3 regions of the Micromonospora polyrhachis genome follow, and region 1 is predicted to be linked to each of the others. Evidence: riboswitches for the same ligand, from Rfam matches in the RefSeq annotation. Region 1 holds a riboswitch; each other region holds the start of a gene.
What was found. A riboswitch is a leader RNA that binds a small molecule or an ion and turns the genes downstream of it on or off. The one in region 1 is predicted to bind cobalamin.
Positions count from the first base shown of each region.

Region 2: another riboswitch for cobalamin. It lies ahead of metE (5-methyltetrahydropteroyltriglutamate--homocysteine S-methyltransferase); the one in region 1 lies ahead of FHR38_RS01380 (ribonucleoside triphosphate reductase).
Region 3: another riboswitch for cobalamin. It lies ahead of FHR38_RS31015 (acyl-CoA thioesterase); the one in region 1 lies ahead of FHR38_RS01380 (ribonucleoside triphosphate reductase).

Region 1 covers NZ_JACHJW010000001.1:373,270-376,800, reverse strand. The annotation lists gene FHR38_RS33040 (DEAD/DEAH box helicase) at 1-1,613, opposite strand, end outside; cobalamin riboswitch at 1,965-2,109, shown strand; gene FHR38_RS01380 (ribonucleoside triphosphate reductase) at 2,158-3,531, shown strand, end outside.
Region 2 covers NZ_JACHJW010000001.1:39,151-42,681, reverse strand. The annotation lists gene FHR38_RS00210 (ribonucleoside-diphosphate reductase subunit alpha) at 1-923, shown strand, start outside; gene FHR38_RS00205 (ribonucleotide-diphosphate reductase subunit beta) at 962-1,972, shown strand; cobalamin riboswitch at 2,276-2,486, shown strand; gene metE (5-methyltetrahydropteroyltriglutamate--homocysteine S-methyltransferase) at 2,602-3,531, shown strand, end outside.
Region 3 covers NZ_JACHJW010000001.1:7,021,223-7,024,753, reverse strand. The annotation lists gene FHR38_RS31020 (LysE family translocator) at 24-650, opposite strand; gene FHR38_RS31015 (acyl-CoA thioesterase) at 654-1,100, opposite strand; cobalamin riboswitch at 1,314-1,540, opposite strand; gene FHR38_RS31010 (hypothetical protein) at 1,628-2,236, opposite strand; gene FHR38_RS31005 (ArsR/SmtB family transcription factor) at 2,799-3,410, shown strand; gene FHR38_RS31000 (SRPBCC family protein) at 3,480-3,531, shown strand, end outside.

The DNA of each region.
Region 1 (3,531 bases):
TAGCCCGCCTGGTCCATCCACGCGTCGTCGATTGCCTTGCGCTGCGGGATCTCCCGGGTGACGTTAGCGACCGCACCGTTGTTCGCCGAGGCAACCACCATCTCGAAGCCGGCCAACTCGGCTCGCAGCGGCCGAATCCACCGCTGACAATGCTCAGTGCGCCACGCCAGCCGTTGTTCGCCGAACCCCGCCGTCGGATCCGGCAACTCCGTCAGCCGTACGGCCCGATCCACCACTACTGCGGCGACCAGGTCGCGCAGCATGGTGGTCTTGCCTGTGCCAGGCGGCCCGTTCACGGCGAAGACGCCGCCCGGCCCGCCGAGCCGATCCATCACTGCATTGATAGCCAGCTGTTGGCTTGCCGCCAGCGGATGGCTGACCTTGGCAGGCCACCGCCCGACGGGGATCCGCGTCGGTGCCAGCTGTTCCAGCAACGCGTCCTGCACGTCGGAATCTCTTACATTGCGTCGGCGAATCCTCGTTAGCGCGTCATTGGGAGTCAGGAAGTCCGCCAGCGCGGGTCCATAGTCGCCGTCGGCGACCGCGTCGGCGACCTGGGCCAGGTCATTCATATAGAAGCTGTTGAGGAAATCCACCTGTACGTCGTGCGCCCGCTTCCGCCCAACGCGTTCGCTGTGCACGCGAAGCCCTGCCGGAGCCAGCACGTCGGCCACGCCCAACTGCCCGACGGCCAGGCTGACCAGGGCCAACAGAGTCGCCTGATCCACCGGGCGGCTCACCACCACCCCCTCTTCGGCCAACGCCTGCGCTACCGCATCGTCCTCAGCGGCAGCCACCATCTCGCACGCCGCCGTGACGAACTGGTTCGCCGCCGCATCGAAGCCCTCCAGCCAGCCCGAGGCACCTGGCCCGGGTCGCCGCACCCGTCCCACCGCCCACGCGGCCGTCGACAACACCAGCGACCCCAGCAGCAACCGGCCATCCTCAGTCACCGCCGCAGCGAACAGCGCACTGTTGCCGCGCGGCGCACGCTCATCCGTATCCGGTCCCGAGTCGCCGAATACCCGCTCCAATGTCCCGTGTAGCCGGTCCAGTTCGAACACCCCGCCGTACACGGAATGCCGCCAGACCAAGTCTTTCCGCATAGCCTCTCGGCCCAACGGGTGCCCAGCCTCCCACGGCAGATGCTGCCCCGGCCGCACCTCATATCGGCGTTCCCGAGGATTCGGCGGATCCAGCTTCTGCGCATCGAACAGCTCCACGGACCGCCAGAACTGCAACACCAGCGCCCGCTGAGCATCCTCTCCGGCCGCCGCCGACGGCCTGAAGGGCCTTGCCGAAGCCGTCGAAGTCTCCTGCGCGGCCCTGCTCAACACCGGCTGCCGGACATCGTCGTACTTCCTCGCCCCCAGGTCGGCCAGCGTGAACGTCGCCGGGCACCCCGGACACACCAATGCGACATACCGCTGCGTCCGACCCGCCCGCTCGTACGGCTTGCGGAAGCTGTGCAGCGCGCCAGCGCAGCGAGGGCAAGCCCGGCCGACCCGCTCCTCGTACGACCACCCCGGCTCGGTGAAGCGCGCGTGCGCCGACGTCGGCCGCACACCCCACCGCTCAAACGCCAACCCCTGCACCGAACCCTTGTCACCCACCAGCCAACCCTCACCTTCACGAATGGCTGAAACGCGCATCACTGTAGGCAACCAGCACGGCTTGTGGTCAACCGGCGAGGTGCACCCTGTGGACGACCACAGGGATATCCACAGGTACGGCCTGGACCGCCCCGCTCGTCTCTCCACCGCTCCATGTGAGTAGCTCGGCTCCCATACGAACCACACAGCACCGTCTACTTCTACTGCTTGGCAGCGAGAACGCTCGGTCTGACTGCGGGTGAGGTCCTCTGTGGAAATGTGCTCCGGGTGGATCACGGGACCTAAGTCCTGCCCTCAAGGTCGAAAGTCACTCAACATATTGCGGCGGCTTATCGCTTCAACCCCCAGGTGTAGTGTTTTGGCGGTCGGTTCGGCAGGCAGTCGTATAGGCCTGTCGAGGCAACAGGGAACCCGGTGGGAATCCGGGGCTGCCCCGCAACGGTGAGCGGCCGCATGACGGTCCGAGCCCGATACCTGCCGGCACCTCCCGCGCATCTGGGCGCGGTGAGGTCTCTTCTCCGTACCGCCTCGTGGGAGGGCTGACGTGACACAGATCAACGCCGTGGACTCGGTGACCGAGTATTTGGACCGTAGCGACTGGCGGGTCACCGCCAACGCGAATCAGGGCTACTCGCTCGGGGGACTCATCCTGAACACGGCTGGCAAGGTGGTCGCCAACTACTGGCTCGACCAGGTCTATCCCGAGGCCATCGGCCGCGCCCATCGCGAAGGCGACTTCCATATCCACGACCTGGACATGCTCTCGGGTTACTGCGCAGGATGGTCCCTGCGCACCCTGCTGACCGAGGGTTTCAACGGGGTGCCCGGTCAGATCGACTCGGCGCCACCGAGGCACTTCTCCTCGGCGGTCGGACAGATCGTCAACTTTCTCGGCACGCTACAGAACGAATGGGCCGGTGCCCAGGCGTTCAGCTCCTTCGACACCTACATGGCGCCGTTCGTGCGCAAGGACTCCATGACGTACGAGGAGGTGCACCAGTGCATGCAGGAGATGGTGCACAACCTCAACGTGCCATCCCGTTGGGGCACCCAGACGCCGTTCACCAACCTTACCTTCGACTGGACCTGCCCCGAGGACCTTCGCGAGCAGGCACCGGAGATCGACGGTGCGGAGATGGACTTCACCTACGGGGATCTGCAGGCCGAGATGGACCTGGTCAACCGCGCGTACATCGAGGTCATGACGACGGGTGACGCGACCGGTCGGGTCTTCACTTTCCCGATCCCCACCTACAACATCACCAAGGACTTCCCCTGGGAGAGCGAGAACGCCGAGCGGCTGTTCGCCATGACCGCGAAGTACGGGCTCCCGTACTTCCAGAACTTCATCAATTCCGACCTCGACCCCGGCATGATCCGCTCGATGTGCTGCCGCCTGCAACTGAACCTCACCGAGCTGCTCAAGCGCGGCAACGGTCTGTTCGGCAGCGCCGAGCAGACCGGCTCCCTGGGTGTGGTCACCGTCAACTGCGCCCGCCTCGGATACCTGTACGCGGGTGACGAGCAGGGCCTGTTAGAGGCCCTCGACCGGCTGTTGGAGCTCGCCCGCGACAGCCTGGAGATCAAGCGGGTCACGGTCCAGGATCTGATCGACGAGGGCCTCTTTCCCTACACCAAGCGTTACATGGGTACGCTGCGTAATCATTTCTCGACCATCGGCGTCAACGGCATCAACGAGATGATCCGCAACTTCACGCACGACGCGTACGACATCACCGCCCCGGCGGGGCATGCTCTTGCCGTGCGGCTTCTCGACCACGTACGAACCCGCATGGTCGAGTTCCAGGAGCAGACCGGTCACCTCTACAACCTGGAGGCGACCCCGGCCGAGGGCACCACCTACCGCTTCGCGAAGGAGGACCGACGCCGGTTCCCCCGGATTCTGCAGGCGGGCACC
Region 2 (3,531 bases), 330 kb from region 1:
TCGACCGGGTGATCGACATCAACTACTACCCGGCCGCGCAGGCGGCGGCGTCCAATCCGCGTTGGCGGCCGGTCGGGCTCGGACTGATGGGCCTGCAGGACGCGTTCTTCGCCCTGCGCCTGCCGTTCGACTCTCCGCAGGCCCGGGAACTGTCGACCAGGGTGCAGGAGGAGATCCTCCTGACCGCCCTGGAGACCTCAGCCGGGCTTGCCGAGCGGTTCGGCCCCCATCCGGCCTACGCCGAGACCCGTGCGGCCCGCGGTGAACTGCACCCCGACCTGTGGGGTGCCGAGCCAGCCCAGGTCGACCGGTGGGCCGCGTTGCGATCGTCGATCGCGGCGCACGGCCTGCGGAACTCGCTGCTGGTGGCGATCGCGCCGACCGCCACGATCGCCTCGATCGCCGGCTGCTACGAGTGCATCGAACCGCAGGTGTCCAACCTGTTCAAGCGCGAGACGATGTCCGGAGAGTTTCTCCAGATCAACACGTACCTCGTCAATGAGCTGAAGCAGCGAGGGCTGTGGACGGCGGCGATCCGGGACCAGATCAAACGGGCGGATGGATCGGTGCAGGGAATCTCCGACCTCCCCGTCGAGGTACGGGAACTGTTCCGCACCGCGTGGGAACTGCCGCAACGGGCCCTGATCGACCTGGCTGCCGCCCGCGCACCGTTCATCGACCAGTCCCAGTCGCTGAACCTGTTCATGAGTGCGCCGACCATCGGCAAACTCTCGTCGATGTACCTGTACGCCTGGAAATCGGGACTGAAGACCACCTACTACCTGCGGTCCCGTCCCGCGACCCGCATCCAGCAGGCCACCGTCGCCGTCACCCCGGCCGCCAAGCCGATCGTCGCGGTGAGCGACGAGGAGGCGCTGGCCTGCTCCCTGGAAAACCCCGAAAGCTGTGAGGCCTGCCAGTGACCACCATTCCCGAATCCCGCACCAGCACCAGCACCACGATGGGGGAGCGGCACATGCTGCTCGACCCTGGCATGGATCTGACCCTCCGGCCGATGCGCTATCCGCGGTTCTTCGACCGGTTCAAGGACGCCATCAAGAACACCTGGACCGTCGAGGAGGTCGACCTGCACTCCGACCTCGCCGACCTGGCCAAGCTGTCCCCGGCCGAGCAGCACCTGGTGTCCCGGCTGGTGGCGTTCTTCGCCACCGGCGACACCATCGTCGCCAACAACCTGGTGCTCAACCTCTACCAGCACGTCAACTCCCCGGAAGGCCGCCTCTATCTCTCCCGTCAGCTGTACGAGGAGGCCGTGCACGTCCAGTTCTACCTGAACCTGCTCGACACGTACGTGCCCGACGAGAAGGAACGGTTCGCGGCGTTCGCAGCGGTGGAGAACATCCCCTCGATCGCCCGCAAGGCCGAGTTCTGCTTCAAATGGATCGATTCCCTCTCCGAACTGCGTGAGCTGAGGACTCGCGAGGACCGGCGGGCGTTCCTGCTCAACCTGATCTGCTTCGCCGCCTGCATCGAAGGACTGTTCTTCTACGGCGCGTTCGCCTACGTCTACTTCCTGCGTTCCCGGGGAGTGCTACACGGCCTCGCGTCGGGCACCAACTGGGTGTTCCGCGACGAGTCCATGCACATGGCCTTCGCCTTCGACGTCGTGGACACCGTACGCGCCGAAGAACCGGACCTCTTCGACGCCGACATGGAACAGCAGGTCAAGGACATGCTGGCCGAAGCCGTCGAATGCGAGGTGCAGTTCGCCGCCGACCTGCTCGAACAGGGCGTATCCGGGATGTCACTGCCCGACATGCGGGAATATCTACAGCACGTCGCCGACCGGCGCCTGGCCATGCTCGGCATCGAACCGATCTACGGCAGCCGCAACCCGTTCGCGTTCATGGAACTCCAGGACGTCCAGGAACTGTCGAACTTCTTTGAGCGGCGGGTGTCCGCCTACCAGGTCGGCGTGACCGGCTCGGTCAGCTTCGACGACGAGTTCTGATTCGCCGGCATCCTCTGATTCGACGATGTCCGCTGACCGGAGAGGCCGGTCTGCTGTCCTGGGCGGCGCTGCCGCCCAGGACAGCAACCACCCGGTCACAGCCATCCGCCACCGGTCGGAACACATCGGCCATGGCGCGAATCTCCGCAGGACAGGCCCGGACGTCACGACGCCCATATCGACCTTCCGGTCCAGGTGGCACCGTCTGATGCCACGGACGTCGAACGACAGGTCAACCCGACACCGCCCAGACACCGTCCCGAACATCGGACAGTCTGGCGCCGATCCCACCATCAGGCCCGTACGATGGCGGACGGTGCTGGTTCGCCCCACCCCGCAGGGTGGGGCGTCGCAAGAGGGAACCCGGTGAGAGACCGGGACTGCCCCGCAGCGGTGAGTGGGAACGACCGCCGTCAACGAAGCACTGGACCGGAAGGTCTGGGAAGCGACGGCCAGTAGGCGACCTGGTGTCATGCCCGCGAGTCCGAAGACCTGCCAGCGCTGCGCACACCACCCGGTGTGCGCCGCCGGCGGCCTCTCGGGAGGGTCAGGGCGGAAGCCGGTACCTCGCCGTACCCTGCCTTCCCCTCCCGTGCCCGCCGGGCACCTCGAGGGAAGGACCCCCTTTGATGAGTACCAGTACCGCATTCGGCCAGAGCACCGTGCTCGGCTATCCGCGCATCGGCGCCAACCGGGAGCTGAAGAACGCCGTCGAGGCGTACTGGGCCGGCAGAATCGACGCCGACCACCTGGAGAAGACTGCCGCCGGGCTACGCGCCGAGGTGTGGCGAACGCTGGCCAATGCCCGCCTCGACGCGATCCCGTCGAACACGTTCTCCTACTACGACCACATGCTCGACACCGCCGTCGCCGTCGGCGCGATCCCCGGTCGCTTCGCCCGGCTCGGGCTTTCCCCACTGGACACCTACTTCGCGATGGCCCGTGGCGTCGACGCCGAGCCCGCGCTGGAACTGACGAAGTGGTTCGACACCAACTACCACTACCTGGTGCCGGAGATCGGTCCGGACACCGTCTTCACCGCGAACCCGACCAAGGCACTGCGCGAGTACACCGAAGCCCGCGAACTGGGTATCACCACCCGACCGGTGCTGGTCGGGCCAGGCACGTTCCTGCTACTGGCCAAGGGCAATGACCCGTTTGCCCGCCTCGACGACCTCGTCGAGGCGTACGCCGGGATCCTCACCGCCCTGGCCCAGGTGGGCGTGGCCTGGGTGCAGCTCGACGAGCCTGCGTACGTCGTCGACCGCAGCCCGGCCGAGATCGACGCCCTGCACCGCGCCTACACCCGACTCGGTGAGATCGCGCCCCGGCCACGGATCTTCGTCGCCACCTACTTCGGCGAGCTCGGTGACGCCCTGCCGGCGCTGCTGGACACCCCCGTCGAGGCGATCGGCCTGGACCTGGTTGCCGGGCCCGGCAACCTCGACCGGCTCGCCGCCGCCGGTCCGCTACGGGGCAAGACGATCGTCGCCGGCCTGGTCGACGGCCGCAACATCTGGCGTAGCGACCTGCGGGCCGCCGTCGCCGCCGGGGCAACG
Region 3 (3,531 bases), 6.6 Mb from region 1:
CGGACCCCACCCGGCGTCCCCGGTCAGCCCAGGGCCAGGCGCAGTCCCAGGCCGATGAAGGCGACCGTGCAGATCCGGCTGACCCGTCGGGACCAACGGTCGGTGGAGACGCGACCGGAGAGGCGGCCGGCCAGCATGCCCAGGCCGATGTCGACGGTCAGCTGCACCAGCACGAACAGCGCACCGAGGGTGACCAGTTGCGCCGTGACGTTGCCGGCGGACGCGTCCACGAACTGGGGGAGGAACGCGACGCTGAACAGGATCATCTTCGGGTTGAGCAGGTTGGTCATGAGCCCCCGGCTGAAGGCCCGGCGCAACTCGGCGTTGGCCGGTCCGGCCAGGTCGGTACCCGGCTGCGGACTTCGGCGTAGTGCGAGCAGGCCGAGCAGAACCAGGTACGCCGCACCACCCCATCTGATCGCGGTGAACAGCACCGGCGAGGTGGCGATCACCGTGGCCAGTCCCAGCACGACGGCCAGGACGTGGATGGCCTCGCCGACGGCGACGCCGACCGCGGCGACGACTCCGGCGCGGACGCCGTACCGGGCGGCGTTGGCCAGGACGAACATCATGTCCGGTCCGGGCGTGATCATGAGAAGGGTGATCGCGGCGAGGTAGCCGACCAGCACACTGGTGGAGACGGGGCCCACGACTCAGCCCTCGGTGGTGTGCTGGAGGAGTGCCTGCCGTAGGGTCAGCCGGTGCTCACGCCGGATCCGGGCCTCCCGGTAGCGGCGCCGGTCGTCGTCCGTCTCCGGTAGCAGGGCGGGGACGGCACGCGGCCGACCCGCGTTGTCCACGGCGACCATGACCAGGTGCGCGGTGGCTACCGTGTCGGCCGGTACCGCCCGGTCCCACCGATCGGCGGTGACCCTGACGGCGACCTCCATCGAGCTACGGCCGGCCCAGGTGATCCGCGCGTCGACGTGTACGACGTCGCCGACGCGTACCGCCCGCAGGAAGGCGGTCTCATCGATGGCGGCGGTCACCGCCGGACCATCGGAGTGCCGGGCGGCCACGACGCCGGCAACGGAGTCGATGAGGTTGAGGATCCGGCCGCCGTGGACGGTACCCATCAGGTTGGTGTGGTGCTGGTCCATGATCTGCGACAGGGTCAGGTGCGAGGCCGAAGGCGGTCGGCCGTCGCCGACGTCGGGCGGGGAAACGATGGTGGTGGTCACAACTACAGTCCGTCCCTCGAGAACCGAACCGTCGATCCCCGGGAGGCAGCGGCCTGCCACGTCGCGGCACCAGCCGGCCACGGCGCGTCGTCCGCCCGGCCCACCCGCGAAGCCGACGGCTGCGCACACGGGTTCGTGTACGCAGCGCGGGCAGGTCTTCGGACTCGCGGGCATCGCATCGGAGACAGCCTCCGATGGCGTCCTACTGGCCGTCGCTTCCCAGACGTGCTTCGTCCAGTGCGTCTGACGGCGGTCGTTCCCGCTCACCGCTGCGGGGCAGTCCCGGACTCTCACCGGGTTCCCTCTTACGCCGCCCGAGCAGCCAATACCCGGGGCGGACCAGCGCCGTGGACGAGCATAGCCGGCCGGGGACGGGCCAGCGCGCAGGTGTCCTGCGGATCGTCACCAAGGCTGCCCCGCTTTGGTCGCGCTAGCCTCTGGTGGCGCTAGTACTGCATGACGCAGTAGACGACGACCGGGTCGGTGAACCGATACCAGCGGTTCCATTTGTAGTCGCGGGTGCACTGGCGGTCGTTGGCGGCGCCGGGAACGATGTCGATGATGTGGACGGTGCCCTTTGCCTTGCATTTCGACGCAGCCACGATCCAGCCGTTACCCTTCGGGAACTTGTAACAGTAGAAGCGCACCAGGTGTAGTTCCAGACACAGTCGATAGCCATCTTCGGTAATGTATGCGGCTTTGGGGTTTGCGCAGTCGTTCCGCTCGTAGTCCACCGAGAGCACCCGGTAGGTGCCACGAGTGCCGTTGCAGTTGCCGACCCCCTGGAAGTCGCCCTGCTCGCTGACAGCGATGCACTGCCCGATCTTCGCCGGCGGGGGCGGCGGTGCCTTGGTTGTCGGGAGTCGGTTCGGCGAGTCCGTCTCCGTCTTGGACGGTGTCGGGTAATTGGTCCTTCGCGGGGTGGGCGAGGTCCACGGGTCAGTATCACCGGTCGCCTGATTCTGCCGGTCGTCCTTGGCGTTGAAGAAGGCCACCGCGGCCACCGCGATCCCGCAGGTTCCCAGTAGGCACAGTGCCAGCACCCCGGCGATCACCCCGATGATGAGGGGGCCATTGCGCTTCGGAGGCATTGGCGGTGGTAGCGGGGTGCCCGGTCCCGGTGGAAGGACGCTGGGATCTACGGACCACTGTGTCGTGTCCGGATCTGGCGGAATCGCACCCGGCGGCTGGGGCACACCCGGCGGCGGAGGGGTCGTCACGGGCAGAGTCTCACATAGACCGACCGGAGTGTGCCAACCAGCTGTCCCCACCGTACCGGGCCAACCGTCGACCCATGACAGCCACCACCAGCAGGGACACCCGGAGCGAGAGGGCGGTCTCGGTCATGAGCACGGAGGGCCGTGCGTCCAGTGGAGGGGTACTCCCGCCCTCCGCGTAGCCGTTGAAACCGAGCCGGGTCCAACGACCGGTGCTTGCCTCGACGCGCAGGTGTCCCCGTACGTCGCCGTCTCAGTCGCGGGTAACGATCCGGGCTCGGGCATGTTGCGGATGGCCGGCGAGCGGGTCGCGGCGTACGGGCTAACGAAGTCGGAGGATCGGTGGGCCGACGATTGAACTTTTCTTGACAAGAAAATATGTCGGTGAGAAGGTGGTGGCATGTTCGACATCGCAGTGATCGAGGAGCCGGCGGCGGCGGAGGCATCGCTCGACCCGATCCGGGCGCGGTTGCTCGCCGCACTCGCCGAACCAGCCTCGGCGACGATGCTCGCGGCCCGGGTTGGCCTCGCCCGCCAGAAGGTCAACTACCACCTGCGAACACTGGAGCAGCACGGCCTGATCGAGCTGGTCGAGGAGCGCCGAAAGGGGAACGTCACCGAGCGCGTCATGCAGGCCACCGCCGCGTCCTACGTGATCTCACCAACCGCACTCGCCGCCGTACGCCCGGATCCGGCCCAGGCACCGGACCGGCTCTCCGCGCGGTGGCTACTGGCGATCTCCGCCCGACTCGTCCAGGACGTGGGTGCGCTGATCAGCGGCGCGGACCGGGTCAAGAAACGGGTGGGGACCTTCGCCCTCGACGCCGACATCCGCTTCGCTTCAGCCAGCGACCGGGCGGCCTTCGCCGAGGAGTTGGCCGCCACCGTCACCCGCCTGGTCGGCAAATACCACGACGAACAGGCCTCCGAGGGGCGTACGCACCGGATGGTGATTGCCCTGCATCCGAGTGTGAGCCCACCGAATCGTACGCCCGATTCCGAGAAGCCCTGACCGGGTCGTCAGCCCTGCCCGATCCGATCGACCGGATAGGCCAGCCCACCGACACAGAGAGGTGCCACCATGGGACACCCGTTTGAACTCGGCAAGGAAATCGAACTGTCCGCCACCCCGG